DNA from 3 places in the Sporosarcina sp. P29 genome. Region 3 is predicted to be linked to each of the others. Evidence: riboswitches for the same ligand, from Rfam matches in the RefSeq annotation. Region 3 holds a riboswitch; each other region holds the start of a gene.
What was found. A riboswitch is a leader RNA that binds a small molecule or an ion and turns the genes downstream of it on or off. The one in region 3 is predicted to bind thiamine pyrophosphate.
Positions count from the first base shown of each region.

Region 1 (11,232 bases), on a different contig from region 3:
CGTGCCTGCGCGGGTCCAAAAAGCAGACACTCGCTAACTTCAGTTCCCAACAGCCAGTCGAGCAACGCCCCCCAACAAAAGTGCCAAAGACCGGCAGCCGCCTAGTCTTTCCGCTAACCGCGTTTCCAGGTTGGGTACTGTACGCAATTTATCATTCTCAGAACTACAACCAAAATAACTACCACACAGCAGTACAGGCACGCACTAACTTCACTGTCCACCAACTAAGTTGAGCAATGACCTAACTCAACGTATCTCTCACAACGCATATTGTAATAGGACTACTTGTCCCAAAACACATGACATTTGTCATCTCAAAGTCATGACATCTATGTCTACCCCTCCCGCCGCATACAAGTTATTCTTAATGTACTAGCAAACCCAATAGGAGGGAAATTCAAACATGAGTAAAGAGCAAACGAAGCAACTGCATAAAGACGTCGCGCCTTTCGCGAAGTCTGATTTGAAAAAGAGTATCATTCAGATGATCAATACAATTCCACCAATATTTATCCTATGGTTCCTGGCTTACCAAAGCTTGAGTGTGTCGGTCACATTAACGGTTGCGTTGTCCATCGTTGCAGCGTTCTTCGTAGTTCGTACATTCATCATCTTCCATGACTGCACGCACGGTTCATTCTTCCGCAATAAAAAAGCGAATAGCATTGTAGGAACAATCACTGGCGTCTTGACATTATTCCCATATGAAAAATGGAAAAGAGAGCACTCGATTCACCACGCAACTAGTTCAAACCTAGACAAACGCGGTGTTGGAGACATCTGGGTCATGACGGTTGAAGAATACCAAAATGCTTCGAAGTTCGAGCGTTTTAGCTATCGTGTTTACCGTAACCCTATTGTCTTGTTTGGATTTGGACCTTTATACTTGGTACTGATCGCAGGTCGTTTTAACCGTAAAGACGCGCGTAAGAAAGAGCGCATGAATACGTATCTAATCAACGTTATTTTAGTTGCAGTCTATACAGTACTAATCCTAGCTATTGGCTGGAAAGCATTCTTGTTGATTCAAGGTACTATGATGTTCACAGCTGGTGCCCTTGGTATTTGGTTGTTCTACATCCAACATACATTTGAAGATTCTTATTTTGAAGAGGAATCTGACTGGGATTATGTTAAAGCGGCAGTAGAAGGAAGTTCGTACTATCAATTGCCACGTGCTCTTCAGTGGGCAACAGGTAATATCGGATTCCACCATGTACACCACTTAGCACCACGTGTACCAAACTATAACTTAGAAATGGCGCATGAATTAACTCCGCCATTGCAAAAAGCTACAACGATTACATTGAAGAATAGTTTTGAATCATTGCGTTATCGCTTGTATGATCCAAACAATAAAAAATTCATTACATTTAAAGAAGCAAAACAATACTCATTAAGAGATAAATTGTCGATTGATTTAAAACCAAAACGCACACATTTATCATAAAATGGCGAGAGAAGGGGCAATCCTTCTCCGCCTTTTTATTTTGTCCATATATCAAAAGAGCTAGCAGAGACAATATTTGTTACAATGGGATGAAAAGGACGGCGATGAGAACTGATGTATAGTTGGTATAGTATTTTTCCTAAAAGCCCCTGGCTCAGTATTTATGCTTGGGTTGTATTTTGTATTTTACCTTTCTTTTTTATTTTACGAAGTGCATCTTCATTTAATTTAACAATAGGCATCATATTATTAGTGTTATTTTTCCTTTCTTATTATTTTTCCGCCAAGTCCAAAAGCGGTCTTATGTATATGTGGATCAGTTTTGAAATTGTCATTTCGGTCGTGATGACCTTGTTGTTTGGATATGTATATCTATCACTGTTCATTGCGTTCTCTATTGGAAATATACGAAGACCAGTAGGCTTTTTTATTATTTATGGATTGCATATTGCGATCTTAATCGCGGCGATTGTTGCGGGGTTCTTTCTTGAGATTGAATTATTTTTACCGCAAATCCACTTTGTTATTATCACCGTTATTGGTGTAGTATTATTGCCTTTCAATTTGTACAATCGTCAAAAACGAGACTTACTTCAAGATCAGTTGGAGATTGCAAGGGAGCGGATATCCGAACTGATGATCATTCAAGAGCGTGAGCGTATTGCACGGGATCTCCATGACACGCTTGGGCAAAAGTTATCTATGATTGGTTTAAAAAGTGATTTGGCTTCTCGATTAATGGATCGAGATATCGAGTCTGCCAAAGCAGAGATTCAAGATATACGTCAAATTTCTAGTACGGCATTAAAAGAAGTCCGGGTTCTTGTCAGTGGGATGCGGCGTGTGAAGCTTAAAGATGAGCTGGTGCGCGTCCAACAATTGTTGAATGCGGCGGAAATCGATTTAGATGTAGAAGGAAATCCGAATTTCCCCGACGTATCTCCTATTGTAGAAAATGTACTTGTCATGTGTATGAAAGAAGCAATCAATAACGTAGCGAGACATAGTTATGCAAAGCGGTGCTGTATCATATTTGAACAGACAGAAAAGGCATTTGTAATTAAAATAAAAGATAACGGTATTGGTATCGCGCAAAATGGTTTAAATTTACCGGGAAATGGGCTTGATGGCATGAAGGAACGGTTAGAGTTCGTCAATGGTAAACTGTCCATTAAAAGTGACGGTGGAACTCAAATAAAAATCGTGGTACCTGCTGTTCTAAAGCAAATAAAGGAGGGGTAACGTATGATCCGCATTGTAATTGCAGAAGACCAAGGAATGCTGCTCGGTGCACTAGGGTCGTTGTTGAACCTGGAAGAAGATATGGAAGTAGTAGGCAAGGCTAAGAATGGTCAAGAAGCCGTGGACTTGGTTAAAAGTCTTCGGCCGGATATTTGTATAATGGATATTGAAATGCCGATTAAAACCGGCTTAGATGCAGCGGAAGAACTCCAGGATATAGAATGCCAAATTATTATTCTAACGACGTTTGCGAGGGCGGGTTATTTTGAACGAGCACGTAATGCGGGAGTTCGTGGCTATTTGCTGAAAGACAATCCGATCGAAGAACTGGTGAAATCGATTCATTCTATAATTGAAGGTCGCCGAATTTATGCACCAGAATTAATCGATATGGCATTTGAAATGAAAGAAGAAGAGAAGAATCCATTGACCGAGCGAGAAGTTCAAGTACTTAAATTGGTATCCGAGGGGAAGACTACGAAACAGATTGCGGCTGAACTGTTTTTATCACCCGGCACTGTCCGTAACTATGTCTCCACGATTCTGGATAAACTTGGTGTGCGTAATCGTATTGAAGCAATTACGTTATTTAATGAAAAAGGCTGGTTCGAATGAAATCTGCACGGGCATACATTCATAATAGGGAGTGGTTAGTGAGTGAATAAAATGACGCAAAGTGAGTGGCTTGTAAAGCTACCCTTATTACAAAGCGTGGTAGAGAAGAAGGAAGTATTATGGTGTAACCCTTCTATTGAATCAGTAAAAGCTGGCCTGTTGAAGACGCGTTTATCAAAAGACGATATAACAGACGCTAGTCATCGCCTAGAAAAATTTGCTCCCTATTTGGCAAAAGTTTTTCCTGAAACGAATCAAGGTATTATCGAATCTCCATTAACACCAATTCCAAAGATGAAGCAAGAACTTGAAACGGCATACGCTATTGATATTCCAGGCAGGCTTTTATTAAAGCAAGATAATGCGTTACCAATCTCCGGCTCAATCAAGGCGCGTGGTGGAATTTATGAGGTGCTGAAACACGCAGAGACACTTGCATTAGATAATGAGTTGCTGGATCACACAATGGATTATAGCCAATTCGATTCACCAACATTCCGTGCATTGTTTGCAAAGCACAAAATAGCTGTAGGCTCGACTGGTAATCTAGGATTGAGTATTGGCATTATGAGTGCAAAACTTGGCTTCGATGTAACGGTGCATATGTCAGCCGATGCTAAACAGTGGAAAAAAGATTTACTACGTTCAAAAGGCGTTCACGTAGTGGAGTATATAGATGATTACAGTAAGGCAGTAGAAGAAGGTCGGCGCCAGGCAGAGGCTGATCCGTCTTGTCACTTTGTGGACGATGAAAACTCTACGGATTTATTCATGGGATATGCCGTGGCGGGGGAGCGTGTAGCAGCGCAATTGAAAGAGCAGAATATTGCTGTCGATGAAGCGCATCCACTATTCGTCTATTTACCTTGCGGCGTAGGCGGTGGACCTGGCGGTGTGGCGTTCGGATTAAAACTAGCATTAGGCGATCATGTCCATTGCTTTTTCGCTGAACCGACACACTCACCGTGCATGATGATTGGAATGATGACAGGAATGCACGATCAAGTCTCGGTTACAGACTTTGGCCTGGACAATAAAACTGCGGCTGATGGATTAGCAGTCGGCACAGCTTCAGCATTTGTCGGGAAAACGATGGAACCTTTCCTGACAGGATGCTATACGGTAGAAGATCAGACATTATTCACGCTACTGAAAAAGCTAGCGGACAGCGAAGATATTTGGCTAGAACCTTCAGCACTGGCTGGTATGACAGGGCCAGTACAAGTTATTCAGTCTAAATTACCATTAGCGGACTCCAAAGATACGACACACCTCGTATGGGGAACAGGCGGAAATATGGTGCCTGAAGACGAAATGAAGGACTATTATAATTATATGATGAAATAATATACGCTATTTCCTGGGAAATCGACAAAAGATCCGCAGACATTAGTCTCTGCGGATCTTGTTTTTTGAGTGTGTAATTTAGAAGCGCCTAGATATCACGGAAGGCGTTGTGAAGTGAAAATCCGCCCTTACTATTAATTTCTGCCACACTTCATAGTCTTACTGTAAATCTTTAAATAGCTTCAATCTCAAAAGTCTTGGAGCTAATAATAGACCGATAATTGTCCCGCTCACTGTCGATACCAGAAAAGGGGGGAGGAAGAAGAAAGCCGTTACGGTTGTACCCATCAATATTTTTGCATAAGGTACCGCAAACAAAGGTGCTATCAAACCGGTGCCGATTATCTCCCCAATACCCGCACTCCAATTCCTTTTGAAACGCTGATAGAATATGCCGGCTAAAAATGCACCGATCATACCACCTGGAAATGCGAGCAGTGAACCAGTTCCGGTCAGTACGCGTACGAGTCCTGTCATAAACGCCACTATGACAGCGGCCCCCGGACCCATTACAATTGCCACTATGACATTTACAGCATGCTGTATGGGATAAGCCCTGGCGATACCAGCAGGAAATGAAACGAACGCGGAGCCGGCAACTGCGATTGCGACAAACATGGTCATGAATATCATTTTGCGTGTATTCATGTGGACATCATTCATTTCAAAAAGGAGTGAATGGTTTTTAATAAATCGCTTGCTGCATACTGTGGATCTTTCGCCGATGCAATTGCGGAAACAACAGCTACACCATCTGCCCCAGCTTGGATAATGGAGCTAGTAGTAGCCAGTGTAATGCCACCTATAGCAACTAGCGGCATGTTAGGAAACGCAGTATGGATTTCTTCTACCAAAACGGTACCTACAACGGCTGAAGCATCGAGTTTGGTCGAAGTCGGATAGATCGGACCCAGTCCTATATAATCCGCACCAATTGATTGTGCCAGTTGTACTTCTTTTGCGTTGTGGGTAGAAACTCCAAGCCATTTATCCGGACCGATTCGCCGACGCACACTGTCTGCCTGTTCGTCATCTTGTCCAACATGAACTCCGTCTGCATTAATTGCCAATGCTAGATCCACATCGTCATTGATGATGAAAGGAACGCGGTACAGTCTGCAAAGTGCCTGACACTTCTTGGCGAATCCGAGCAAAGCTTCGCCTTCAAGTGCATTCGATCCTTTTTCACGCAACTGAAAACATGTGATACCACCGCGCAGAGCTGCTTCCACTATTGCTAACGGATCCTGACTACCCGAGTTTGGTGTGCCCATTACAAAATATAAGCCTAATGCTTTCCTCACTTCCATAGTTCGCATCAGTGCATCTCCTTTTTTAGCTCACCGTATGCCCAGTGATTTGTCGGTCCGTGCCCTGAACCAATCTTTAAACCATGTTCAATCGCAGCCTGTATGAACTGCTTTGCTTCAGCGACTGCATCCGGCAACGAAAAGCCTCTCGCTAGAAAACTCGTCAAAGCTGCTGCAAATGTGCATCCAGTTCCATGTGTATCTTTCGTTTGAATCCAAGGTGTTGTCACAGTGAACGATTGACCGTCTGCGTCTGCGTAATAATCTTTTGCATCCAGCACGTCATTTCGGTGTCCGCCTTTCATCACGACGGCTTTCGCTCCCATCTGAATAAAAGCGGTTGCAGCTTGCCGAATGTCTTCGTCTGTCTGTATTTTCATTCCAGTCAGCACTTCCGCTTCAGGAATATTCGGTGTAACAATTGTAGCCAGCGGTAGTAAATGTTCTTTTAGTGCTTGAATCGCCTGTTGTTGCAATAAAGATTGTCCACCCTTTGCAATCATGACAGGGTCAATAACTAAAGGAATTGGAGGATATTCTTTTAATAGCGCAGCAACTTCAGTAATGATTTCTGCCGAAAATAGCATGCCGGTTTTACATGCTTTTACATCAAAGTCATCAAGTACTGCACGTATTTGTGCTATGACTCCGTCGGTCTGTATCGGATATACACCGTGAACGCCATGTGTGTTCTGTGCAGTCACTGCAGTGATCGCAGACGTTCCGAATACACCTAGCTCTTGGAATGTCTTTAAGTCGGCCTGAATTCCTGCACCTCCTCCGCTATCCGAACCCGCAATGGTCAATGCTACTTGTACTGTCAATTGAAAAACCTCCTGTCTATTATGCTAAAGATGTTTTCGATTCGCGATCCAATGTATGTAATATATTTAAGAAGTTCACAGCAAAGTCTCCAGGACCACGGGAAATTTTCGCTGTTTGTTCACCAGCTCGTTTATAAAATAAAAGTGCATCTGCAACGGCTTCCAAAGGATGTTCCATTCCTACTGAGAGAAAAGCACCTGTGACAGAACTGAGTAAACATCCTGTGCCGGTTATGGTAGTCATCATAGGGTGGCCGCCTGTGATAGACAATGTGGAATGGCCGTCCGTGACGATATCGACTTCGCCTGATACTGCTACGAGACAGTTGTACTTACGAGCAGTCTTTTCCGCTAGATCTTCGATGTCTGCAGAACCTTCTCCTGCGTCCACGCCTTTAGCGGTCCAGGGTACATCTGCAATCGCAGCAAGCTCCCCTGTATTACAGCGGATCAATGTGACATCTACTTCGTCCAGTACTTTCAGGACGCTAGCTTTGCGAAAAGGGGTGGCGCCTGCACCAACCGGGTCTAGTACAACAGGTTTTCCTGCTGCACGGGCACTGTTTCCGGCCAAAATCATTGCGTCCACTGTTTGTTGCTTTAACGTACCGATATTTAAAATACTGCAAGCGGCAATTTTTGCAATATCTTCTGCTTCCTCTACTGCATCCGCCATAACGGGAGAAGCGCCTATTGCTAGTAAACCATTTGCCTGGAAATTCGCAACTACAAAATTTGTAATGCAATGAACGAGCGGTTGCTTTTGACGAAGTTGTTGAATAAGCTGCATGTTTCTCTTCCTCCCTTTAAAGGTATATATACAAAAAGCCCATGCATTGATGGGCGGTTGGGTATGAAAACTACCCACTTTCCTCCGCTAGTATGTACTAGATCAGGTTCAAAGGGTTTGCGTAATTGCATCTCAGCCAATGGCACCCCTAGTGGTTGCTATGTATCAGACAGGCTAATTATATCATATACATGAAAAAGGTTAAAATGATACTGGGATAATGGGGTGGAAGTACGTGGAAATGAGCGATTGCGCATAGAGGAAGAGGTATAACTATATGCTGAATGTTACATAATTATCTGAAGGCGTATAACTGTTTCAGATGAAATAGATAAAAGGGAGCAGATCGCAAATGGAGAAATTATTCGAAATTCAACAAATGGACCATTCAATGGATGATATATCGTTTACGTGGAGTGACACAGGTGGTTATTATCGTGTCTATAAAAATGACCGTCAAGTATATGAAGGAACGGCCCCGAAGTTTACGGATGGGCAACTAGACCCGTCACATCCTTTCCAGTATACAGTGGAACGAGTAGAAGAAGGACGGGTTCGTGATGTAATTGTTATCCAGACATCTGCCCTGACTGAGGTACAAGAAGATGAACATCCTTTACAACGACTGGTGATCACGACGATTGCCGCCTCCTCACAAATTGCTCTGTCGTGGGAGTGGATTAAGGATGTGGAGAAATTCGATATTTACCGTAACGGTCAATACCTCGAAACAATTGCTGACAATCGTTTTATTGATCGCGAGGTAAGTTCTTCGGAGTCGGTCGTTTACAGTGTGTCGGCAACATGCCCGTTGATTGATAGCAATCAGAAAATGAATATCAGTAAGTCAATCGCATCAAAAGTGTATGAAGTGATTATGCCCCCGAATCCGAATAATAAACCAACAGAAGAAGTCTATACCTTTTCTGTGCGTGTAAAGCAAAGGGATCAATTACTCACACCGATAGCTGACAGAAAAAAAATAAATAAAGTGAAGCAATGGAAGTTCCGATATACGACGTTTTTAAAGGAAGATATTATAAAGAACCCAAATCTCTTTTCACCTATTTCATACTTTACGGGGGATGATCGAGACTTTAATCCGGAAGGGAAAAGTTTCCGCACCCGTGTGGATATAGAAGGACAGTTTGTCGCAGGAGATAGCACACTGCAATTTACGAAAGCAACTGGACCAACAATTGGTATGAATTATATGAAACGGTATAAACGCCATGACCATGCATCAGTAGATGGTATAGAAATAGAGCGGTTAGAAGGGAAGTCAACAGAAGTTCATTTTGCAATCAATCATGACGTGGGCAACCCACTAACTGCTTCGCCACCTATTCATTATGAATTGAAAGCTCATTTGGATCAGAATGGGAACCTGGACTTAGTTGGTTATCATAATGATGCGCCTCATCATGAGATTTATTTAGCGCTTGATGACGAGGATTGGCGCTCGGTGCATCGTACTGAAAGTGAAGGGTTGGCGTATTTGACGGGTGTGCTAGGAGATAATTATTGGCGCTATATGACGTGTAATTAACAATGAACCGCCGCAGTCCACTATGGACTGCGGCGGTTCATTTAATTAGGCTTTACTAGTCGATGGTTTCTTGAAAACTTTTCCGATCAGAATTAAGTTTTGTGACACGTACATTCAACTTTTCGATTGACTCATCTGTTAGTTCAATTACTCCGTCTTGTTCATACTTCTTCCATGTATTCAATTCCTGTCTATATAAATGTTCGGAAAATCGATAGACGTCAATGTTTTTTTCTATAGCCTCTTTGTATGTCTCTAAAATTTGTTTAGATATCTCTTCCTCTAATCTTTTCTGGATTTCTTTTATCGAAATGGAGCCTTCCTTTGTACTCAGTGATGCTTCCACATCTACTTCCACATTAAATTTCACACCGTTTTTATTGATGGGTGTAATGGTCGGATTTACTTTATCGACTATTATGGATACATGATCATCTCTTTCTGTTTTGAAAGAAATTCGACCACGTTTAGTTTTCTTCGTCATCCACTGCAATCCTCTTGCGCTAGAACCCGTAATAAATCCTTTGAAATTGTGGCGTGAAATGGACGCAATGCCTGATAAAACAGGTGCTGCAACGGACTCTTTTGAAGACTCCCAATTATCCTTTACGTTGATAAGAGGGATTGCCGCTTCGTGTCCCGGCTCGTCCAAACCGATAATCAGCTCACGTATATTCGTAGGATAGACAAACGATTCTTGTTCGTAGGAATTGTCTGGATCACCAAGTTTTGATAGGGTAAGTGCTTTGTTAATAACAGGGCGGACCAGCAACACGTCCTGCACCGGATCCTTTGTAGCATATAACCAAATTTGATAGCGCGTCTCTAGATACCGTGTAATTCTGTCAATGACTGCATTTAATTTGCCATGCTCCAACACCTTTTCCGATACAACAATGTAAGAAGCATGTCCCCAAAATACCTGCTGGTCAACGGAGTGATACAGCTGGGCAAGGGCATCATCAAATGTATCGGCCTTGGCAAATCCTACTTCTGCCTGAGGTATGTCACTCACGGGTTGTTCAGATTTTGGTGTATTGGCAAAGTCGATAATCTGTAGATATATGTGAAATTGATTATCTATATAATCAACGCCCAAGCCATTGACATACAGCATTCGCTCGGGTTCTCTCATATCCCAGCAACCCGCCAAGAATAACGTCAGACAAAGTGTAGCGAACAACGCAGCTTTTTTCATTCTCCGGTTCCTTTCTGGCGTGTTTTATCCTTTGGATGCAATACGTCAGGTCGCTTATTGTATTGTTCAGTAGGTAGGCGGAGCAATGTCTTTTTAATATTTGTCCACTTGATGTCTGTTGCAATACTTAAATAAGGAACCCCGAATGTATGGATAGTTGATAAATATAAAAGGGTAGCAAATAAAGACACATAAAAACCAAATAAACCCATCAGTCCGGTAAGTATAATAAAAAACACGCGTAATGCACTGACAGCTGTAACGAGTGATTGATTAACTAAAGTATAGGCCGCAATTGTAGAAGTGGCGATCACGACAATCATAGCGGGACTTGTTAAACCTGCGCGTATTGCCGCATCTCCAATAATCAATCCACCTACAACTCCAATCGTACTTCCGATTACAGTTGGCAGACGTAGACCCGCTTCTCGAAATAACTCAAATAAGCTAAGCATCAATAACATTTCAAACATAGAAGGAAAAGGTAAACCTATGTTTGCCTGTACGATGGTTGCCAACAATTGAATAGGTAACTGATCTTGATGAAAGGCGGTGAGTGCAAGCCAGAAAGCGGGTAACAGTAAACCAATTAATAAACTGCCGAGACGAAGCAGTCGTTGTACCGAACTTTGTAGACTTGGAAATTCAAAATCCTCGGATGTTTTCATTAATAAAAACAAGCTGATCGGAGTGATGACGGCATAGGTTACGCCGTCCACTAGAATAACGAAGCGACCTCTCGCCAATGACTGGATTGCATTGTCAGGTCGTCCCGTATAGTCAGATCGGGGGAAGAGCAAGGATTTTTTATTCACTAACTCCATCAATGCATCACCGCTGAACACAATATCCGTATTCACTTTGCCCAGCTGTGTCCGCAGTTGATATAATGTATCTTCACTGGCAA
Region 1 is NZ_PDYX01000005.1:168,137-179,368, reverse strand. Features, by position in the region: gene desA (Delta(5) desaturase DesA) at 404-1,450, shown strand; gene CSV68_RS06915 (sensor histidine kinase) at 1,565-2,692, shown strand; gene CSV68_RS06910 (response regulator transcription factor) at 2,696-3,307, shown strand; gene CSV68_RS06905 (D-serine ammonia-lyase) at 3,359-4,654, shown strand; gene thiW (energy coupling factor transporter S component ThiW) at 4,814-5,302, opposite strand; gene thiE (thiamine phosphate synthase) at 5,314-5,973, opposite strand; gene thiD (bifunctional hydroxymethylpyrimidine kinase/phosphomethylpyrimidine kinase) at 5,973-6,788, opposite strand; gene thiM (hydroxyethylthiazole kinase) at 6,808-7,578, opposite strand; TPP riboswitch at 7,641-7,738, opposite strand; gene CSV68_RS06880 (DUF3238 domain-containing protein) at 7,931-9,127, shown strand; gene CSV68_RS06875 (Ger(x)C family spore germination protein) at 9,183-10,325, opposite strand; gene CSV68_RS06870 (spore germination protein) at 10,322-11,232, opposite strand, start outside.
Region 1: it holds a riboswitch for thiamine pyrophosphate, as region 3 does, so the genes downstream of both, thiM (hydroxyethylthiazole kinase) here and CSV68_RS09600 (ECF transporter S component) in region 3, are expected to answer to the same signal.

Region 2 (11,232 bases), on a different contig from region 3:
GAAGCGATGATGACTCGGCCAAATCGGACGTTCACACGGGAAGACTTGCTTCAAGTAGCTTGGGAATATGATACGTATACGGAAGTTCGAACAGTCGATTCGCATATTCGAAATCTACGAGATAAGTTGAGGAAATCGAATTTCCCCATTGACGAGATTTTGATGACAGTTTGGGGTATCGGCTATAAGTGGAGATAATTACAGATCATGCTATACACATAAAAAAGGCTACTTTCCATGAATGAATGGAAAGTAGCCTTCTCTTATTGATCGGCATGCCGACGATTGACTCTTTTGCCCTGTTGTACATAGGAGTATGTAACTCTCGTTATAGCAAACTTGGTGATTTTTTCTTAATTACGTAAAATAACATACACTAGATATACAACGTACGCTACAGCTAACATGAGACCTTCACGCTTACCAATTTTGAAGCCCGTTCTAGCGAATAGCAATAATACTAAGGTCAATACAAGCATTATGATGACGTCAATAAATACTTTATCGTTCACCGCGATGGGCGTAATGACAGAGGAGGCCCCGAGAACAAACAGGATGTTGAAAATATTGCTCCCGACGATGTTCCCTAAAGCAATTTCGCTCTCCTTTTTCAATGCCGCTGAAATCGATGTAACTAATTCAGGCAGAGAAGTACCGATTGCGATAATCGTAAGACCTACCAATGTTTCACTCATGCCAAGAGAATAAGCGATTTTCGTGGCGTTACTTACGACTAAATCTCCTCCGAAAATAATTGCTGCCAGCCCGACTAAAGTAATTAGTATATTCTTGCCCCACTTCACATTCTCAGTGGCTTGTGTAAGCGTAGAATTTTGACGGCTTCTAAGACCAAGTTCGATCACATAGTACATAAAGATTGAAAGGAATAGCAAGAAAATTATTCCATCACCACGGGTAATCATATTGCTACTGAAGCCTTGTAGTGCCATATCACTCATCAACACCAACATCACTATACCCGCCAGCAAAGTAAACGGAATCTCTTTCCGTATCGTTTCACTTTGTACCTTCAGCGGAAACAGAAATGCTGCCATCCCGACAACGATCGTAATATTGAATATATTACTCCCCACTACGTTCCCTACTGCGACGTCCGCGTTTCCGCCCATCGCTGCAATTATACTGACCGTCGCTTCTGGTGAGCTAGTTCCAAGTGCTACAATAGTCAGCCCAATCAATATAGGTGGAATTTGTAAAAGTCTTGCGATATTTGAAGAACCATCCACGAAATAGTCGGCCCCTTTTATTAATAATACAAATCCAATAATGAGTAAAACATAGGACATATATTGGTTACCTCCTCCATAGGAATGATATTTCTAATTAGCTGTATGCAAGCGTGTCTAGACTACAATAAAATAATTGCTTCAATTACTGCATACTTGAGGCACATAATGACATGCACCATGATGAAAAACAGAATATGTATTTGACTTTACTTCCCCATAGCATTCATCCTTCTCAATCCCAGATATGTTATACGATGTAAGCTCTACTACTTTGCTCCTTCCCTCTTTTGTTTTTTCATTTTTGATTATCTCACGTCATCACTACTTATGCATCTTACAAGTCATACAAAGACATTCACTTCTCGTCATTACATGCTCTCTTGAGTGGTGTTGAAATCTTTTATAAAAATAGCTTGTCCATAGATCTATCTTTACAGACAAGCCAGCGATATACTTTTCTACAAACTTACTATAGGACTGAATGTACAATATTTTGGAGATTTTCTTCTGATTACGCATTTCTGTTTCCTCACCGATCACATAAGTTACATGTAAATAACGGAACCTATGGAAATTAAAAGTATAATTACTCTTTGAAAACCGATTAAGGTATGGTAGACTGTTCCTGTTCGAACAATTAAATACTATAACTAGGGGTGTCCAACGTTATTGGACTGAGATGGAATGATAGTACACGCATTCCGGACTCTTTGGACCTGATCTGGCTCGTACCAGCGTAGGGAAGTTTTCATTTTATCAGCGACGCGTATTTTTGCGTTTTGAAGACCAGGTCCTATCTACGGAACTGGTCTTTTTTGTTGCCGATTCCCATCACTTAAATCGAGTCATGTCGCCCCTTAAAAGGAGACGATGACAAAATGCAAGAGAAGAAAGAAGAAATCCATATCCATGAATGTTTTCCAGCCAGTAGAAAGATTTACGTACGAGGAAGTCGTCCAGACATACTCGTACCAATGCGTGAAATTGAGCTATCACCAACTGTAACTGATCAAGGTGAAATAGCGAATGAACCTTTCCGTGTGTATGATACAAGCGGTAAATATACGGAAGCTGGTTATCAAGTGGATATCAAAAAAGGACTTCCAATTATCAAGAAGAACTGGATAATTGAACGAAATGACGTGGAAGAGTATGAAGGCAGGCAAGTGAAGCCGCGGGATAATGGATATCGTTCACTAGAAAATATGCAAAAAGATGCAGAATTTCCATTGTTGAAACGTAAGCCATTACGTGCAAAAAGCGGCATGAATGTTACACAAATGCATTATGCGCGCAAAGGAATCATAACACCTGAAATGGAGTTCATTGCAATCCGTGAAAATGTAACGCCTGAACTTGTACGGGATGAAGTAGCGAAAGGACGGGCAATTATTCCGTCTAATATTAACCACCCAGAAGCGGAACCGATGATTATCGGAAGTAAATTCCATGTGAAAATCAATGCGAATATCGGTAATTCTGCTGTCTCCTCATCGATTGCTAAAGAAGTGGAAAAAATGACATGGGCTACACGTTGGGGTGCAGACAATATCATGGATTTGTCAACAGGAAAGAACATTCACACAACACGTGAATGGATCATCCGCAACTCCCCTGTCCCAGTAGGAACGGTACCACTTTATCAAGCGTTGGAAAAAGTGAACGGCAAAGTGGAGGATCTCTCATGGGAAGTATTCCGCGACACATTGATCGAACAAGCAGAGCAGGGTGTCAGCTACTTTACAATCCATGCGGGTGTTCTACTCCGTTATATTCCCATGACGATTCATCGTGTGACTGGAATTGTCTCACGGGGTGGTTCTATTATGGCACAGTGGTGTATGTTGCATCATAAAGAAAGTTTTCTCTACACACACTTTGAAGATATATGTGAAATTATGAAACAGTACGATATCGCGTTTTCATTAGGAGATGGATTACGTCCCGGCTCAATTGCTGATGCCAATGACGAGGCACAATTCGCTGAACTTGAAACACTTGGCGAACTGACGAAAATTGCGTGGACACATGATGTGCAAGTCATGGTAGAAGGTCCTGGACATGTGCCAATGCATTTGATTAAGGAAAACGTTGATAAGCAAATGGAGATTTGCCAAGAAGCACCTTTCTATACGCTCGGTCCTTTGACGACAGATATTGCGCCTGCTTATGACCACATCACATCTGCTATTGGTGCAGCTATGATCGGTTGGTTCGGAACGGCAATGTTATGCTATGTAACTCCTAAAGAACATCTTGGTTTACCGAATAAAGATGATGTGCGTGAAGGCGTCATTACGTATAAAATCGCAGCCCATGCAGCTGATTTAGCTAAAGGTCATCCGAATGCACACAAACGTGACGACGCATTATCAAAAGCCCGTTTCGAATTCCGTTGGCGAGATCAATTTAATTTAAGTTTGGATCCTGAACGCGCGATGGAATATCATGATGAAACATTGCCGGCTGAAGGAGCCAAGATCGCCCACTTCTGTTCGATGTGCGGACCTAAGTTTTGCAGTATGCGAATTTCACACGACATTAGAAAATACGCTGATGAAAACAGTTTAGAAGAGAAGCTAGCAATGGAAAGTGGCATGAAGGAGAAAGCTGAAGAATTTAAAAAATCCGGTGCTGAAATCTATTATTGATAAGGAGTGAATGGAGTTATGACAACTGAACAGTTAATTCATCAGATCTCTGTAAAACGCCGAAATCTTCATCAGTTAGAAGAACAGTTGGCTCTCCTGCAAGCACAGTGCATACACGAATATACTGAAAACGTAACCTATAGGAAGTGTATGAAATGCTTGAAGATCGAGAGTGTCCATTATTAATACATGTTCTGCCATTCATGAACAGGATTTGTGCTCTTTTAGCTTCCTGAAAAAATCATCGGTATTGTGACTCAATATCGTTTTCCATTCACGCGCCCGATTACACAAATACTTTTAGCCGTTGTCCTTTAAAAGTTGAATTTGAAGTTGGTACAATAAAAAATGACCCACCTCGTCCCTTTACAATGCGGACGTTGGTGAGTCATTTTCATCATAATAACAGGATCTGAAATCGCAGACATTTTCAATGTACCCCTTTACTAAGTAAGTTACACTCAAAAGCCCTCCATTGCTGGAGGGCTTTTGAGTATTAATCTCAGTATTTAATCTATAGATTATTTTAAACACCCAGCTGCCGCACTCCCTGCTAGCCATACCCCGCCAACAACAGTACCTAAAGCCCATCCTGCTGGACCACTAACACCTGCAACTGTCATAAGCCCAGTAAAGGCTCCAGTATGTGCAAAGCCAGCAAGAGTTGCAGCGCCACAGCCACTTATTTTAGCCATCGACACAACATTCGAGTTTGCTTCTTCGATTATTTCTTTTTTGTACTTCTCACCTTCTGGACGCGCTAAAACTTCATTAAGTTTTTCTAAGGTTTGTACTAACTCATTAAAATATTCTTTACCGATTCGAGATTCCAATTCTACTTCTCTTTCGATGGTCACTGTGCCATCTTTTTCATTCAATACAAGATATTCCGAAGTAATCTTAGCTACCTCATCCACATGTAAACTAGCAGCCTGAGTATTTTGTGGTGTCCATACAATACTAACCATCATCACTAAACAAGTAATAATGGTAAATATACTGAACTTATTTTTCTCAAATAACATTCCAGTCATTCCCCCTACTTCTAAGCAATAATCATAATAAATGTAAAACTAATTACAAATCTCATTATTCCTTACGTGATAATAAAGAGATAAAAAAGTTTATTACAAATCCCGCTACTAACAATAGAATTAATAATGGCCAGGTAATTTCGTTTTGCACACTACTTATTAGGATAAAAACAAGAACAACACTAATTAACGTAATTAGCAAGTGGCTCATTTTCATTGAGATCACCTCCGCCATTGCTATATATAAATAAATCTTGTTTGGATATTACACTAACATATGGATTCAAATCACAATAAAGTAAATAAATAATTACATGTATTCATTAAACTGAATGTAACTTAATATTAAAAAAGATACGTTTAATCAAACTCTTCGTATTCATTCGGGTGCTGTCCTTCTACTCTTCCCGCTTCACCTTTATCTAAAGAGTCAATTTGTCTCATATCTTCTTCGGACAATTCAAAATTGAATACATCAAGATTCGCTTTTTGATGGGCATAGTTAGATGATTTCACGACCGTTAAAATATCATTCTGTAGGTTCCAACGAATAATAATTTGCGCTGGTTGCTTATTGTGTTTTTTAGCTATCGAGACAATCGTTTCATTTTCTAACACGTCGTTTAATTCGCGCCCTAAAGGACTCCAAGCTTCTGTTACGATACCGCAGCTTTTATTGTATTCTACTAGTTCGTTATTGTTAAAATACGGATGGCGTTCAATCTGATTGGTCGCCGGCGTTACACCTGTTTCCTCAATGATACGCTCTAGATGTTCCGGTAAGAAATTAGAAACACCAATCGTCTTAATCAGTCCGAATTTCTGTGCATCGACTAAAGCTTTCCACGCTTCTACGTATTGATCTTGTTTTGGAAGCGGCCAATGAATCAAGTATTTATCAAAGTAATCGATTCCGATACGATACAGTGACTCTTGAATCATCAGAATTGCTCTTTCGTACTCATGTGAAGCTCCAGGTAGTTTGGAACTGATCAGCAGTTCTTCTCTAGGCACAGTTGACCGCCGAACCGCTTCTCCTACCATTCCTTCATTATTATAATTCGTTGACGTGTCAATGAGTCTGTATCCCGCTTCGATCGCGTTTAACGTACTCACTACACCTTGCGCGCCTTTAACCTTTACTGTGCCGAAACCAATTGAAGGAAGGCTGGTTCCGTCATTCAATCGCATCGATTGTACGATTATCTGTTCCATTTTTATCTGACTCCTTTTTAAAGTAAATTCTTCTATTTAAAAAACACGAATTGATCGGACGTGTCTTCTACTCGTCTCAGTCATGTGATTTCCCTTACTGAATGTGAACTAAACATTCTCTGCAGTTTTCAATAAAAAAGCACCTATGTCTGTACTACACATGAATAGCTGAACATCCACGTGTAGTACTGGCACAAGTGCACTTCTTATTTTTCCTTGAACGATCGATACAGCAAATAGCAAAATAAAACAAAGCCAGAGAATGCGACAATGAACTGAACGGCAAATCGATCTACTTGCGCTACTTGTTGCAACACTTGAAGCGGATTGAAAACAACATCCCAACTATTGAAGCGCAAGAACCTTCCAATATAAACGCCGATTCCTGTCAGCAAACCTACACTTACAATACTCGCGTAGCCAATCTTCTTGGAATACTTCTTTCTAACCATCTGTTCGAAAATATAAACAGACTCCAGACCCACTACGATGGAATAAAAGAAGCCCATAGCAATCACTAACAACTTGGTCCATATGAAGATGTCCTGGCTGTATACTATACCGCCACCTGGCGCATAGGGGCCTGCATTTGACACCCATCTGAACTTTTCATTCGCTATATGAATAAAATCCGTTACAACATAGACAGAGTTAGGGAAGAAAAACAACCAAAGCAGTATCCAGAAAACAGTCCAACTGATCTTCTTCTGCCCTATCGTCGTGACTGCTTGATTAATGAAGAAAACTGGTAATATGGCCAATAACACATTCCAAGACAACGCCGCATAGAGGAAATCCAAACTCTTAAAGAGCATGACCAGACAGACGCCCCAATAAGCCAACATGAATAATACTAGTATTTTATGTTTCTCAATAAATGTTTTCATTGAACCTCCTGTTAGTAATAATGGGTATATGTTTACTCTCAATCTCAAATTAACTACTAGTGTAAACGAATCCAATTGAGTTAAGTTGCAACTGCATAAAAGATTCTATAGAGTTCTCTAGATATAGAGAAGGTATTTCAAAAATGAACGCATCATGATGCTTTATAAGAAAGGAGCTTGAATTACGTGGAACCTAACAAATACTTAATGACCAAAATGGGTAAAGAAGCTCTAGTAAAAGAGTTAGACGAGTTACAAACAAAGAAGCGCGAAGATGCATTACAGCGCGTTAAAAATGCACGCAAGTTTTGTGATTTTAGAGAGGACTCTGAATACGAAGCTGCCGTAGAGTCACAAGCACAAATTGAAGAACGTATTGTATTTATCTGAGACAGACTTCGACATGCCGAAGTCACTTCCGTACCAGATGATGAAACAGATACTGTCGTTTTCGGTGCACCTGTGACATTTATTGAACTACCGGATGGTGAAAAAGAAACCTATACGATTGTGGGTGTCGAAGAAGCTGATTTACTGGAAGGGACTATTTCGAATGAATCACCACTTGCCAACAGCTTATTAGGACATTCTATAGGTGACCAAGTATCTGTTCAAACACCGAGCGGAGAAATGACCCTTCTGATCGTAGCGGTACGATGAATACAATTAATCGTTTGATTATATACCGTTAGGGGTATATAGTTACACTAGACACATTATATAAAACCTAGTAACTGGAGGACGTAAATTGAAACGCATTAAAACTATAGAAGAATGGCGAACTGTTAGAGAAAGTTCTGAAAAACAATCCGTTCTTCTCTTTAAAATGAGTTTGACATGTTTCAGCAGCCTATCCGCAAAAAAAGAATTACATAAACTTGTTACAGATTTACCACTCTATGTCATTGTCGTACAAACGGATCAAGCCATTTCAAAAGCGATTGAAAGTGACTTAAATGTTAGACATGAATCGCCACAATTGTTAATTGTAAAAGATCAAAAAGCAACATGGCAAGCGACACATTATCACATTAAAGAATCTGTAGTCCGTGATGCAATTGAAATGTATAGCTGATTTTAAACACATCTGCGCAAGAGATTTTCCGCAACGTATATACAATCACGTTAGTTTCAGACACGGGTATTTTTATAGACTTTCGCACAAACAAACAAACAAACAAACAAACAAACAAACAAACTAGTGCTTTGTTTGTTTGTGCGAAATATAAAGCTTATATTGGTATCCTTGTAGTCTCAACGCTGTACTTTTCATCCTCTAACTCCCTTGTTTAGAACCAGTATCTGTAACTCAAAGCCACGTACACACTTTAAAAATGAGACAACTCCACGCACACTAGGTGTATGTATAGATACATTTCCTCAAACACTTTACGACTTTATTTATTCAATTTGATCATCCATACAAGAAGATCTTGCAGAACTGTTGTGTGGAGAGTGTAATGAATGTACTGCCCTTTTTTCTCCGAAGTGACAAGCCCTGCATTACGTAAAATGTTTAAATGATTGGAAATGCTCGGCTTACTCATCTCGAATTCTTCGTGTATTTCACTGGCAGTTAGTGATCCTTTTTCACTGAGTAGCGTTAGTATTTGTCTTCTCGTTTCATCGTTTAAGGCTTTAAAAATATCGTTCAAATCGAGCTTCTCCTTTCATTTCAAGCATTTAGATGTTTGTCTAATTAGTTATTTACCTAATTATATACTACTTGAAGCAATTAAAAAAGTACCTGTGCTGAAAACAAATAGGAATAGTTAAACACTCCTGTTTGTTTTCGTACAGGTACTCTTCGAAGAAATGTATACTTCAAGTTCATACGGCTTACAGCTTCGTGCGCTCTTTCAATTTACCGTGCAATTCGTTTAATCTCGCCATCAGTTCTTCATACTCCGACAAGCCAATATTACACAATTGAATTTCTTCATTGACTCGCTCTATAATCGTATTTTTTTCGTTTTGCGCCTTTTTTTCGAGCGTGACATATACTTTACGTTCGTCTTCTATAGAACGTTCTTTGCGTAGCCAACCTTTTTCCTGCATACGGGAAATCATCGGCGTGAGCGTCCCTGTACCTAGGCCGACTTGTTCGCCAAGCTCTTTCATCGTGATTCCGTCCTGCTCCCATAACGCGAGGAGCACCAAGTATTGTGGATACGTAAGGCCAAATGATTTCAAGACATTAGCGTATAGCTTAGTAAACTCTCCTGCCGTTTCATAAACAGCAAAACACAACTGTTTGTCCAGCGTAGAAAAGTCTTTCTTCATAATAGCTTTTCCACATCTTCCGCAAGTTTTGCAGGATCCGTTTGGGGTGCGTATCGTTTCACGACTTGTCCGTTGCGATCTACTAGAAACTTTGTAAAATTCCATTTGACTTTTTTCGACAGCAGTCCACTTTTTTCTGTTGTGAGGTGATCAAATAGTGGATCGGCTTCATCACCATTTACATTTACTTTTCCCATGATCGGGAATGAAACACCATAATTCAGCTGACAGAACTCAGTCGTTTCATCAATATTATCAAATTCCTGGTCATTGAATTGATCGCAAGGGAAGCCGAGTACCATCAAGCCATCTTCTTTATATTGTTCATATAGCGATTGTAAACCACCGAACTGTGGAGCAAAGCCGCATTTACTCGCTGTGTTGACGATGACTAAAGGTTTCCCTTCATACTCTTTCAAAGACAATATCTCGCCATTCGGTTTTTTTACTTCAAAATCGTAAACGGATACCATTTGAATACCTCCTCTTATTTTACTGTGATTTCAACTTCTACATTTCCATTAAGTGCTTTAGAATACGGGCAGTAATTATGTGCTTTCTTTGCATATTCTTCTGCCGTTGCTTGATCGACACCCTCAATTGTCACTTCAAGTTTCGCACCTAGTTTGACACCGCCATCCGTTTTATCTGGATAAAGTGCCACAGTTGCGATGACTTCACTACTAGCATACTCTACTTTGCCTTTATCTAACTGAATTTCGAGTGCACTGTTGAAACATGCGCTATATCCAGCCGCAAACAATTGTTCAGGATTCGATGCGCCAGACACAACACCGCCAAGTGCTACAGGTTTCGCTACATCTAGATTGAATATATTATCGGGTGAATAAACAGAGCCATCGCGTCCGCCTGTGTTAATAATCGTCGTTTCGTATAGTGGTTTCATGTAAAATTCCTCTTTTCGTTTTTTATGTTGTGTACGATTTAATCTTAAGCGATCTATTGGGTAATTGCAATGATTTTGTTTCTGAATAGAACATAAAAAAATATCCGCGCATGAACTTTCATGACTGTTACCCAATCACATAAGTTCTTTTGCACGGATACTTCTTTTACAATTTATTTTCATTGCACCAACTCGTCCGATATTGTTACATTACGTAAGGTGACATTCTATAGAATATGATTTCCATATGAATGAAAGAGTTATCTTTACGCATTTCCCTCATCCTGCTTTACTAATTGATCTGCAATATTTGCGCCAATAAAGAAAGCAGGCGCCGATGTATTGCCGTCCGAAACAAACGGCGCAATGGAATCATCTGCAACAATCAAATCTTTCACACCGAATACTTCTCCCGTAGCATTCACAACACCACTTTCTTCATTTGGTGCCATTCTTAGTGTGCCTTGTATATGATGTGTTGGACCTAAGTTCTCCTTAATGAACGCTTCCAGTTTGCTGTCGTCTTGAATCGTTTCTAGTGTAGGTGTAACAAGTTGGTAGTGCGAGTCAATTTTCGATAGTTCTTGTACAATGTTTTTAATATAAACCTTATAAACGTTTTTTATTGTTTCCAGGTCAGATTGATTATTCAAAAACTCTACATCAGCAAGAACAATTTTTAATGGATCCGCATTTTGGATTCTGACAGTTCCTTGGCTTTTTGGTTCCAATAAAATCAAAACGATACTTAGCATTCCACCAGTCCCGATTTGGCCAATTAGCTGGACGCCACGTCGATTGGGGTCAGCACCAGGTGTTGGATCTGGCAGGAAGGCTCCACCTGTATAAAGCGCAAATGGATCCGCTTCCGGAAGTGCTTTATCAGTTGTATTCGTTGTGAACATCGCTGTATTTACCGGGTGCGTAGTCATGTTCTTCCCCACATTCGCATTATGATGAACAACGGGAATGCCGGCTTTATCCAGTATGTCAGCTGGTCCGATT
Region 2 is NZ_PDYX01000006.1:106,969-118,200, forward strand. Features, by position in the region: gene CSV68_RS07470 (response regulator transcription factor) at 1-198, shown strand, start outside; gene CSV68_RS07475 (calcium/sodium antiporter) at 354-1,307, opposite strand; TPP riboswitch at 1,893-2,010, shown strand; gene thiC (phosphomethylpyrimidine synthase ThiC) at 2,129-3,901, shown strand; gene CSV68_RS07485 (hypothetical protein) at 4,423-4,926, opposite strand; gene CSV68_RS07490 (aldo/keto reductase) at 5,296-6,150, opposite strand; gene CSV68_RS07495 (DUF1361 domain-containing protein) at 6,357-7,037, opposite strand; gene CSV68_RS17615 (GreA/GreB family elongation factor) at 7,224-7,427, shown strand; partial or broken gene CSV68_RS17620 (GreA/GreB family elongation factor) at 7,485-7,697, shown strand; gene ytxJ (bacillithiol system redox-active protein YtxJ) at 7,786-8,112, shown strand; gene CSV68_RS07510 (autorepressor SdpR family transcription factor) at 8,435-8,692, opposite strand; gene CSV68_RS07515 (MarR family winged helix-turn-helix transcriptional regulator) at 8,877-9,320, opposite strand; gene CSV68_RS07520 (glutathione peroxidase) at 9,317-9,793, opposite strand; gene CSV68_RS07525 (organic hydroperoxide resistance protein) at 9,808-10,227, opposite strand; gene CSV68_RS07530 (GMC family oxidoreductase) at 10,494-11,232, opposite strand, start outside.
Region 2: it holds a riboswitch for thiamine pyrophosphate, as region 3 does, so the genes downstream of both, thiC (phosphomethylpyrimidine synthase ThiC) here and CSV68_RS09600 (ECF transporter S component) in region 3, are expected to answer to the same signal.

Region 3 (11,232 bases):
TCCAATAAATATATATAAAAACCTATTTATAAGTAAATTATAACTGCATAAAGGAGATCACGAGTATGACACTATATAGCTGTTCGGAATGTAAGAATGTTTATCCTATTGAGGCAAGACGCTGGAAGTGTGAATGTGGCGGTCTGCTAGATTTAGTACAGCCGGAATCGGACACAACCTGTAGTAGTTGGACGAGTCAAAGATCTATTTGGAGATATGTTTCTTCAATGCTAGGTGGAGAATATCTAAGTGGTTGGCGTTCAATTACACTTGGGGAAGGTCAAACACCTTTACTACAATTAGATGAATTAGAGCCTAACACTTATATCAAGGTAGATTTTATGATGCCGACATTATCTTTTAAAGATCGAGGTGCAGCGGTACTTGTGACACTGGCAAAACGGTTGGGGGCCAAAAAAATGATTGCAGATAGCAGTGGTAACGCGGGAACAGCCATCGCTGCATACAGTGCCAGAGCAGGGATAGACTGTGATGTGTATGTGAGTGCGGATACATCGCCTAAAAAGATGGCGCAAATTGAAGCGCATGGCGCAAGTATTAAAACAGTGAGAGGAACTAGGGAAGATGTGGCGACCGCGGCTCAAACTGCAGTGGAAGAAGAGCAAGTGTATTATGCAAGCCATGTCTACAATCCATTTTTTTACGAAGGTACAAAGACGTATGCATTTGAAATCTATGAACAATTGGGAAAAGCACCTGACACCTTACTAATTCCAGTTGGAAATGGCACCTTATTATTAGGCGCCTACTATGGGTTTAGAGAGTTACTTGAAGCGAAGAAAATTGACCAAATGCCGAAGATCATCGCTATTCAAGCTGAGAATTGTGCACCACTTTCAAAAGCATTCGAAGGTCAAGATCTCAAAGGAAAGCGGATCGTGAATGAAGGAACTCTTGCGGAAGGTATTGCCATTGCTTCACCAGCCAGATCCAAACAAATACTTGAAGCCATCAAGGACACAAAAGGTTCGTTCATTACTGTTTCGGAAGATGAAATTATAGTAGCCCGTGCAATGCTTGCAGCAAAAGGGTTCTATGTAGAAATCACTTCAGCCGTTAATTATGCTGGATATATAAGGTATGCGAATTCTAAAAATGAAGTCATTGTCATTCCGCTGTGCGGAGCGGGAATCAAGTCTCCGACATGAAAAATCCTGCACGGAAAGCGGTCATGTTTAGTAAACACGATGGTTTTCCGTACAGGTATTATTGGGAATTATGCGATTTCCGTTTCTCCTTGAATTTCTTCAACATCTGGCTCGCCTAACACACCTTCTGATTTCGCAACGACAACGGCACATGCAGCGTCACCAGTAATGTTGACAGCTGTGCGCACCATATCAAGTAGGCGATCTACTCCGAGAACAAGTGCGATTCCTTCAACCGGCAGACCGACTGACGTTAGAACCATTGCTAGCATGATTAGGCCTGCGCCTGGTACAGCAGCTGTTCCAATACTAGCCAATACTGCAGTTAAAACAACAGTGAGTAACTGTGCCATAGTTAATTCGATACCATAAGCTTGTGCAATGAATATGACAGCTGCCCCTTGCATAATGGCTGTGCCGTCCATATTAATTGTAGCCCCAAGCGATTGAGTGAACGAACTGATAGATTCGGGTACTTTCAACTTCTCTTGAGCGGTTTTCATTGAAATCGGTAGTGTCGCGGCAGAACTTGCCGTACTGAATGCGACAACTTGGGCAGGAAAGAAGTTCTTAAAGAACCAAATGGGACTCCTCTTGCCAATGAATGCGACCGATCCACCATAGACAACAATCGTATGGATTAGAAGGGCTCCGAGAACGACTCCCATATACATTCCCATTACCTTCAGAGCATCCATACCTTGACTTCCTACAGCGGATGCGATTAAACCGAATGCCCCGTATGGTGCGAACTTCATCACAAATGTAATTAGATACATAATGAGTTCATTCGCTTGTTCAAAGAACTCTTTCACTCTTTCAACTTTACTACCCATCATTGCCATTCCAAATCCAATTAATGCTGCAAAGAAGATAATCTGAAGCATATTACCTTCTGCCATCGCACTAATCGGGTTTGTGGGAATAATGCCTAATAACGTGTCTGCTACAGGTGGTGCTTCTTGTGCTTCATATGTGGCATTAGCTGTTTCGAAATTGCCACCTTCACCAGGCTTTAATAATAGACCAAGAGATATTGCGATAACCAAAGCAATAGCAGTTGTAATTAAGAAAAACCCGATTGTTTTGCCACCGATTCTCCCTAATTTCTTTGGATCACCAATTCCAACCGTTCCGAGGACGATTGAAATGAATACCACGGGCACAACTAGCATCTTCATTAGATTCAAGAAGATGGTACCGAGTGGTTTAAATAGAAATGCGTCAGCTTGTGTGAAAATACCAGGCGTGAAAATATTTAATACTAAACCAACAACTACCCCAGCAATAAGTGCAATAATAATATTTCTGGCCAACTTCATACAGTTCCCTCCTTAACATAATATATTCAACTATACGCATAAATATGAAAGCGCTTACTTGATATTATTCGATATATTTCGAAGAAAGTCAACATAATTAGGTATATGCTTGACGGATTATAAAATAGGTAAAGAGAAATAGAGAATAGTAGAGTAGTCGTTGTCGTTATTCCTAATTAAATAATTCGTAGGAGAAACGATTTTTTATGAGTAATAATTATAGCTAGTAATATGTTATGAACGGAATGATAATAGTTAATACCTTAAACATTTCAAACTGCATAATTAGAGGCTGAGCAAATAGATTAATTGCTTTTAAAATTCAATGTATTGTTTGGTTTTTTGTGAATCTCACTGTACAATTAACGTATCTATTGATATTTTTTTATATTATGATTGGAAGTGTTTTAACTGAAGAAAAGAGGACGGCAAGTAGGAGCAGATGGCGAAAAAAGTCGTAAATTACTTTTAGAAATTTCGGCAATGCAATTTGCTCTACATGGTTTTCATAAAACCAAAATTAGTGAAATCGTGAAAGAGGCAAATGTTACACAGCCAACATTCTACTTATATTTTAAAAGCAAAGAAGCTGTATTCCAGGAATTAGTCGATGTATTTAAAGAAAAACTATATCATCATGTAGCACAAAGTAAACTTCCTGCAGATGTGGCAGAAGAAGGAGTATCCGAGCGAATCGCTTATGGATTACGGGCTGTTTTTGAACTCTTCCAGCAAAATGAAGAAGTTGCCCGGATTGGTTTCGTCGTTTCGGAAGAAGCAACTACTATTAAAGCGCAAATGACTGCACAAATAGAAAATAATCTTACGGAAGAAGCAAGACTTGGTTACTTTCATACTACTGTAAATTTCGGTGTGGTCGCTGCAGCCCTAGTTGGAGCGATTGAATACCTAGCGATTACTAAACTTTGGCCAGGCTCTCATACACCAGATGAACTGGCTGAAGAGATCACACACTTATTTTTACATGGGTTGAAAAAATAACTGGTGAATTGGAGGATAAGCTCTCTTGTAGAGTTAATGCATTTTGATCTTTCGAAGACCTTCAAAATATGTTGTAGCCTATACTGAATTAGGGTTTCTACGGATGTTGAAGTAAATTCACAAATATACTATACGATAGTAGACTTCTACCGGAGTAATAACTAAATAGCTACTGTATTTTTAATGTACTCTTTGAGTAAACAAACTATCACATAGGATTGACACAACTATTTATATACTATAAAATCAATGTCAACACTACTTGGATAATGGTTTACTCAAAGGGGATTAAAGAAATGATGGACTCGAGAAATAAATTAAAAATGATGATTGTAACCGCGTTATTCGCGGCCATTATCGGCATTATGGCACAGCTAACAATTCCACTTCCACTAGTTCCGATCACAGGACAAACACTTGCAGTCGGTTTAGCGGCAACTATTTTAGGTTCACGTTATGGAACGATCTCTGTATTAGTATATTTAGCGATGGGAGCGGTAGGAATGCCAGTATTCTCAGGTATGTCTTCGGGATTAGGTGTAATCTTTGGACCGACTGGCGGATTTTTGATTGGCTTTATTCCAACCGCATTTATTACGGGTTATTATATGGAGCGGACAAGTTTCAAACTACCCAATGCGATTATCGCCAATATACTTGGAATGTTCGTTGCGTTAGCGTTTGGTACAGTATGGCTAAAGTTTATCGCGGAACTTTCTTGGACAGCTGCTATCATGGCAGGCTTTGTTCCGTTCTTAATCGGGGGATTCATCAAAGCTTTTCTTGCAGCATGGGCTGGAATTATGGTTCGAGGCAGATTGCTCGCCAACCGCTTATTGCTCGCATAATTTAATTTTAAATCATGTAAAAACGTTAATTCATATACTATGAGTTAACGTTTTTTAGTAGATGGGTTAGTTCTTTGTGTTTTCATATTAGTCGGATAAGAAGAGCAGTTGGAACACTGAATACTCTAGCGTTCTGATATATACTACTAATAATAAGTATTTTAAATACTGGGAGGGGCTGTTAGTATGAAAATTGCTGTAGCTATAGATGGTTCAGAACATGCTTTTCGTGCAGCGAAATATGCGCTGACGCTTTTAGGGAATAGACAAGACGCAGAGCTTGAAGTGATTTCTGTAACCGACTATAACAAAGTGGAGGATGAACAACACCTGTTGCAAAACCTTAAAAGTTTATCGTTGTATCAAGATCGAATTGTAAGACCAGTAGTCGAGTTGGCGGGAAAAGCGGGAGTTAAAACCACTATCACGCTGTTGCGAGGGAATCCAGATCAAGAAATCATTAAGCATCTGCAAACGGACGATGTTGAACACTTGGTACTTGGTAGCCGTGGAATGAACATGATGCAAGAATTGGCGCTCGGTAGTGTAAGTCGCAGTGTTATGGAGCAAGCAAATTGTCCAGTAACCATCGTCAAATAAATGAAGTCGCCATATAGTCTGGTGTACTAGGCTTTTATGGCGATTTTAATTTAAATAGGATTTACTGTTTTATAAGAAGCAGATAGTTGGATTTTCGTTAAGTACTTGGTAGAATGGTTTTGGATTGTTAGAATAGCTACTTAGTATTGGACTACATGATCCGTGAAGAGGGTATAGAACTTGAGAATGGAATGTTATGTTGGTGACAGAAGCTGAAAGAAAATCTCAATTATAAAATTGAAGAAAGTAGTTTTAGGAGGTTTTATCATGAAGATTGCTGTGGCGGTAGATGGCTCAGATAATTCATTACGGGCAACAGATTATGCGATTATGTTAATGCAACAATTTTCTGGGGCGAAACTGGAATTGATCCATGTAATCGACTTCAATAAAGAAGATGAGCGATTATTAAAACAAAGTCCTAATAGTCTTGATAAGTATCAAAAGAAAAAGTTGCAATCTGCATTGAAGTTAGTAAAGGATAAAGGAATAGTAGCAGAAGTTACAGTTCTTCAAGGAAATCCGCATCAGCAAATCATTAAGCATGTAAACACTAATGAAATTGATCATCTCATTCTTAGTAGTCGTGGTTTAAGATTACTTAAAAATTTAGTCATGGGTAGCGTCAGTCAAAAAGTAATCAAACATGTGAACAGCTCTGTCACGATAATTAAATAAATACTATAAAACAAAACTGCCATAGCGTATCGTTAAGATAGCTATGGCAGTTTTTTGAGTCAGGTTAACATAGCAGGAAGGCTCCGTGACTCATATTGAAACGGTTGTCCTAATGAAAAGCAATTACGCACACATCTTGCACTAAATAAGATATAATACCCCTATCGGTATATAAGGGGTGACAAGAATGAAAGAACAATCGTATGAAAATCATACACGTGTAACGCCATTGCAACACTATATTTGGTTGCCTTTAAGCTTTGTATTGCTTTTGACAACAGCAATCTATGGAATTTATCAATTTGTAAAATACGGTTTCTCAATACAGATTCTGCTATTATTTGCTGTTACCGTTCTCGCTATTATTCCAGGAATGCTCGCACGTATTTATGCATTGTCTTTGCAAGATCGATTAATCGTCACAGAAGAACAGCTTCGTTACTTTATGCTGACAGGTAACCGTTTAGCTACAAAATTGACGAAGTCACAATTGATTGCATTGCGATTTGCTTCAGATGAAGAGCTCGTGGAGCTTGCGGATCGAGCAGTAGTTGAAGGGCTGTCACCTGATGAAATAAAGAAATCCGTGAAGTCATGGAGAGCAGATCATCAGCGGGTGTAATGAAAAAGAGAGCACAAGATCTGAACTAGATCTGTGCTCTCTCTTTATATGGTCACATACTTTATGTGTTGATTATCGGTAAACTGATAGTAAAAAAGCTGAACATAAACAACTTATCATGACAAGTAAAAACACCCTATCTATTGTATTATACCGTGTAGGATAATAATACGTCCTCGCAGCCCCCATCTGATATTGCTTCGCTTCCATCGCAACTGCAATGCGTTGTGCGCGACGTATACTTTGGGCAAATAGAGGAACGGTATAGGATTGCAAACGTTCATACAACCCTTTAACCCCTTTTGAAAACTGGATATTCCGTACTTTCAACGCGTTCCTGCGAATTTGTAGTTCCTCAGTTACAGCGGGAATTAAACGAAAAGCTGCAATGAAACTATACGCATATTTGGACGGCAGACGAAACTGCTGCATCATCGCATAAAAGAATAGTACGGGTTGGATTGTTAAGATAAACGTAAAGCCGACGAAGCCGAATGAAAGGGACTTACTTCCAAGCAAAAGCGCATGTTGAATGCTTTCTTCGGAAATCTTGAATAATCCCCATTGCCATAATACTGCTTCACCCTTACCGAACAACAACATTGTCAACCCAGTGGACAGGAAAGAAATGACTAACGGAATTGAGAGTAATGAAAGTTTCTTCAGTGAATAGCCGCTAAATACATAAAACAATATTCCGTATAAAACTGCTTGTGAGATAGCAAAAGGCAAACTTTGATTCACGAGCGTAATAATCAAGAACGCAAAAAACACAATGAATTTTAGCGCGGGATTGACCCGAAATAACCAGGTTTTGCGTTTAGGTGTGAACCAATTGAACATTCTTCGCACCTCCTGCCACATTAGCCGTATGTAGTACGCCGTCCACTACAGTCCAAATAGCTGTGGCAAAGTTCACTACAATTTCCGAATCATGCGTAACCATCAAAATGGTCATGCCTTCGGTGCGCAGTTGTTCTAACTTCTCGAGAATGGCGAAAGTGTTTCGTGCATCCTGTCCGAAAGTAGGCTCATCAAGTAACAAGATATCCGTATGAGGGGTAAGAGCAGTTGCTACACTCAAACGCCGCTTTTGACCCGTCGATAGCTGATAAGGGTGACGTGAAACAGAATATGGTAAGTTAAATGAGCGTATGAGTTCCTTCGCATAATGTTCGGCATCTGCTTTTGGCATACCGTGCAAAGATACGGTTAACTCTTCCGTAATAGAGTTCGTCACAAATTGCAGCTCGGGGTTTTGAAAGACGAGCGATAGACCTTTAGGAAGTTGTCGTTTCTTCTTTTTCCATATAATTGGCACGCCGTTTACTTCATAGACACCGTTAGTCCGAAGTAGTTGCATGAGAGATAGAAGCAATGTGCTTTTACCAGAACCATTTTCTCCAACAATCGTAATCCAGTCACCAGCCTGTACGGTCGCCTGTTTGACAGAAATCTTCTCCGCTTGACCACGATAGCCGTGAAAATCTTGAATCTGAATTTTCTCTTGAGATGCAACTGCTTGACGATTTTTCGTCATCGATTGAAATGCTTTGGACGTTTTATATTCTTCCCAAACACCCGGATACCAAATGCCATAGCGTTTCAGTTCTTGCTGGAAGTTTGCGAAGATCTCTGCAGGCGACCCATCTGCTATCATAACCCCATGATCATTAAACAGCACCACGCGATCAACCCAGTCAGCAATCAAATCAATTTTATGTTCTACAATAATCACGGTTTTATCAGCGGTCGCTTCTTTAATAGAAGTCCAAATCTGTTGCGTGCCTTCCGGATCTAGTAAGGCAGATGGTTCATCCAAAAATAGCACGTCAGGTTCCAGCAGTAAAACAGAAGCCAATGCTAAACGCTGCTTCATACCTTGAGACATTTCATTGATAGGCGTATGAGGGTCTTTTACATGTAAGTCTACACGTTTCAATACCTCTTCAATACGAAGAGTCATTTCTTCACGTGGGACTTGAAGATTCTCCAAAACGAATGCGAGTTCTTCATCGACATAGGTCATACAGAACTGTGTATCCGGGTCTTGGAAAACGAATCCCCACGAGTCAGGCAACTGAATGTCTTTTACTTTCATTGGCAGTTCGATAGAGTTTGGTATAATGCCGCTTAATACTTGGAGTAAAGTAGATTTCCCCGAACCACTAGGGCCGAGCATGAGAACTTTTTCACCAGGCCGAACAGAGAAGGAGAGGTCTTTAAAGAGCAAACCATCTTCTCCTGGAAACTTTAATCGTAAATCGGTAACGCTGATGTTATTCATAGTAGGATCATTCCTCCGCGTTTACTGATCAAGCAACGTATATTCTTTCTTATCAACAGGTCGAATTAACGATGTCACGCCTGTAGCTTCTAGCGCTCTTACAATATATACAGCGAAAATACCTGTGAAGATGAACGCGCTAATAGCACGTAGTCCGTATTTCACAATGAGTGCCCATGTTTCGAGTGCTGCATATCCATAAATTAAATCGAGTCCGAAACTTGCAAGACATGAAGCGATACCTGCTAACCCAGCGATCATAATGGAATAGCGTTTATAACGGAATGCAGCAAACAGTAATTCAGCAGCAAGTCCCTGTGCAAATCCATACATCAATACTTCAATACCATGACCAGCAAACGCAGACAATGAAGCTCCTGCTATACTTGCGATGAATGCAGTACCTGGCTTTCGCAATAATAAAAAGGCAAATGGCCCTACCATAAACCACATACCGTAAAGCAGTTGACGCGCAACAGGCATGATCGGTTTGACGACCGTATATAAATCATCCCAAAACTTCATTAACACTCCAAACACCACACCGATCATGATAGTGATCAATAAATCGGTAAACTTTAACTTCTTCATACTCTTCCACTCCCTCTTATTTTTTCATACAAAAAAGCCGTCTGAAGAGCAGACGGCCGAGGAAGGAAAGAGATTCCTGTATAATTCCATCGATCACGCTCTCTACGCTGGCATTACCCAGATCAGATTAACGGTCAGCAGTGGATTAACCTGCTATCTCAGCCTGATTCTCTCAAGCACCCGTACGGACAATTATGTAAGCAATCCTAGTATACAACACGTTGAATTGTGTGGCAACTTATGAAATTACTACACGTTTACTAAATTGGCAGCAGTTTAAATTGAACATATAGTATTGAAATCCTGATATACTAAAAGGATAGAGATGATTATAATTAAATTCAAAATACAATGTAAATAGAGTGTAAAAGGAGTTTGTACATGACAAAACTTATCGCGTTTATTGACGTGGAGACGACAGGTATGAGTGCCGAGGCGAGTGAAGTAATCGAGTTAGGCGTGATGCTTGGTGAGTACGATAATAATCGTATTGTTCGGGTGGCTGATGAGTATTGCGAGTTCCAAGAACCGTTCTATTCGATCTCTTCGACCATTACGAATCTCACGGGCATTACCGATCAAATGGTAAGAGGGAAGTCGCTGGATATGGATAGAATCCTGAAAATACTAGATCAAGCAGATGGTATAGTAGCACATAACGCATCATTTGATAGGGGATTCGTCAGTCGACTATTGCCTGAAACGCTCGACATGGATTGGTATTGCTCCGTCCGACAAATCAAATGGAAAAATTACGGCTTTGAGAATGGTAAACTGCAACAATTGCTGAGAGCGCACCGAATTCAAGTGCATAATGCTCACAGAGCGCTAGACGATGCAAAGAATCTTGCGGTATTGTTGAACTCGTCCAATCCTCATCTGGCGGATGATACATTCATCTCCTATTTGATCAATAAAGCGCCGATGAAGAAACCAGCTAAAACAAGATTTTAATAGTGGTGAAAGATGTCCGGGAAGTACTTCCTTGGCATCTTTTTTTATTGATGACTAGTTTTCACAATCACTTCAGTAGCCTTTAGGCATTTTTCTATAAAAAATGGCAGAAGCAAATCAATTATAATGCGTCACTCGTGCATAGTTTTTCCATATGTTATTGCTATACTAATCTTGAAATCAATAGACAAAGGGGATTTATAAATGAGTAAAAAAATTCAAACCGTTATGTTTATAATGAGCGCATTATTAATCAGTGGTTGTAGTGACGATGCGCAATCGAATGATCAGAACAATCGACACATGATGAATCAAAATAGTAACGAAGGAAATCATCACATGACGGATGACTCTACAATGGGAAACGGACATATGAGCCATGACAATGTAGTAAGTTTAAAAGACTCGACAGGTGAAAATGAATTAAATATCCCACCATTGCTAACTAGTGATGCGACAGATCGAACTGAATATACTATCAAAGCGCAAACAGGTAAGGTAGAAATATTTGATGGAGTTACTACAGAAACATTGGGTTATAATGGTGACCTATTAGGGCCAGTTCTTCAGTTTAAAAAAGGTGAAACGGTAAAAATCCACACAATAAATGAATTAGATGAAGAAACAACATTTCATTGGCATGGTTTAGAAGTTTCTGGTGAAGCAGATGGTGGACCGCATAAAACACTTAAACCAGGTGAAAAAGAACTAATAGAATTTGAAGTGACACAAGAGGCAGCTACGTTATGGTTTCATCCACACCCAGAGGGCAAGACATCCGAACAAGTATACAAAGGACTTGCAGGGTTGATATATATTGAGGATTCTAATTCAGCGAAATTAGAAATTCCTAAAGAATACGGAAAAAATGATATACCTTTAGTTTTCCAAGATCGAGTTTTCGATGAGCAAGGTCAATTAGATTATAAATCGGTCATGAACGAAGATGGGACGATAGGGGATACATTATTGGTCAATGGTACGGTAAATCCTGTATTAACAGTAGGTAAGGAACAAGTGCGTCTTCGATTACTAAATGGATCAAACGCGAGGAATTTCACTTTCAAATTGAATACAGGTGAATCATTTGTTCAAATCGCGACAGATGGCGGTTTCTTGAATAAACCCGTCAAATTGAATGAAGTAACTTTGACGCCAT
Region 3 is NZ_PDYX01000009.1:30,020-41,251, forward strand. Features, by position in the region: gene CSV68_RS09555 (threonine synthase) at 66-1,169, shown strand; gene CSV68_RS09560 (dicarboxylate/amino acid:cation symporter) at 1,238-2,491, opposite strand; gene CSV68_RS09565 (TetR/AcrR family transcriptional regulator) at 2,966-3,493, shown strand; gene CSV68_RS09570 (biotin transporter BioY) at 3,790-4,341, shown strand; gene CSV68_RS09575 (universal stress protein) at 4,528-4,941, shown strand; gene CSV68_RS09580 (universal stress protein) at 5,209-5,619, shown strand; gene CSV68_RS09585 (DUF6526 family protein) at 5,807-6,241, shown strand; gene CSV68_RS09590 (energy-coupling factor transporter transmembrane component T family protein) at 6,314-7,084, opposite strand; gene CSV68_RS09595 (ABC transporter ATP-binding protein) at 7,062-8,528, opposite strand; gene CSV68_RS09600 (ECF transporter S component) at 8,550-9,119, opposite strand; TPP riboswitch at 9,202-9,313, opposite strand; gene CSV68_RS09605 (exonuclease domain-containing protein) at 9,501-10,073, shown strand; gene CSV68_RS09610 (multicopper oxidase family protein) at 10,278-11,232, shown strand, end outside.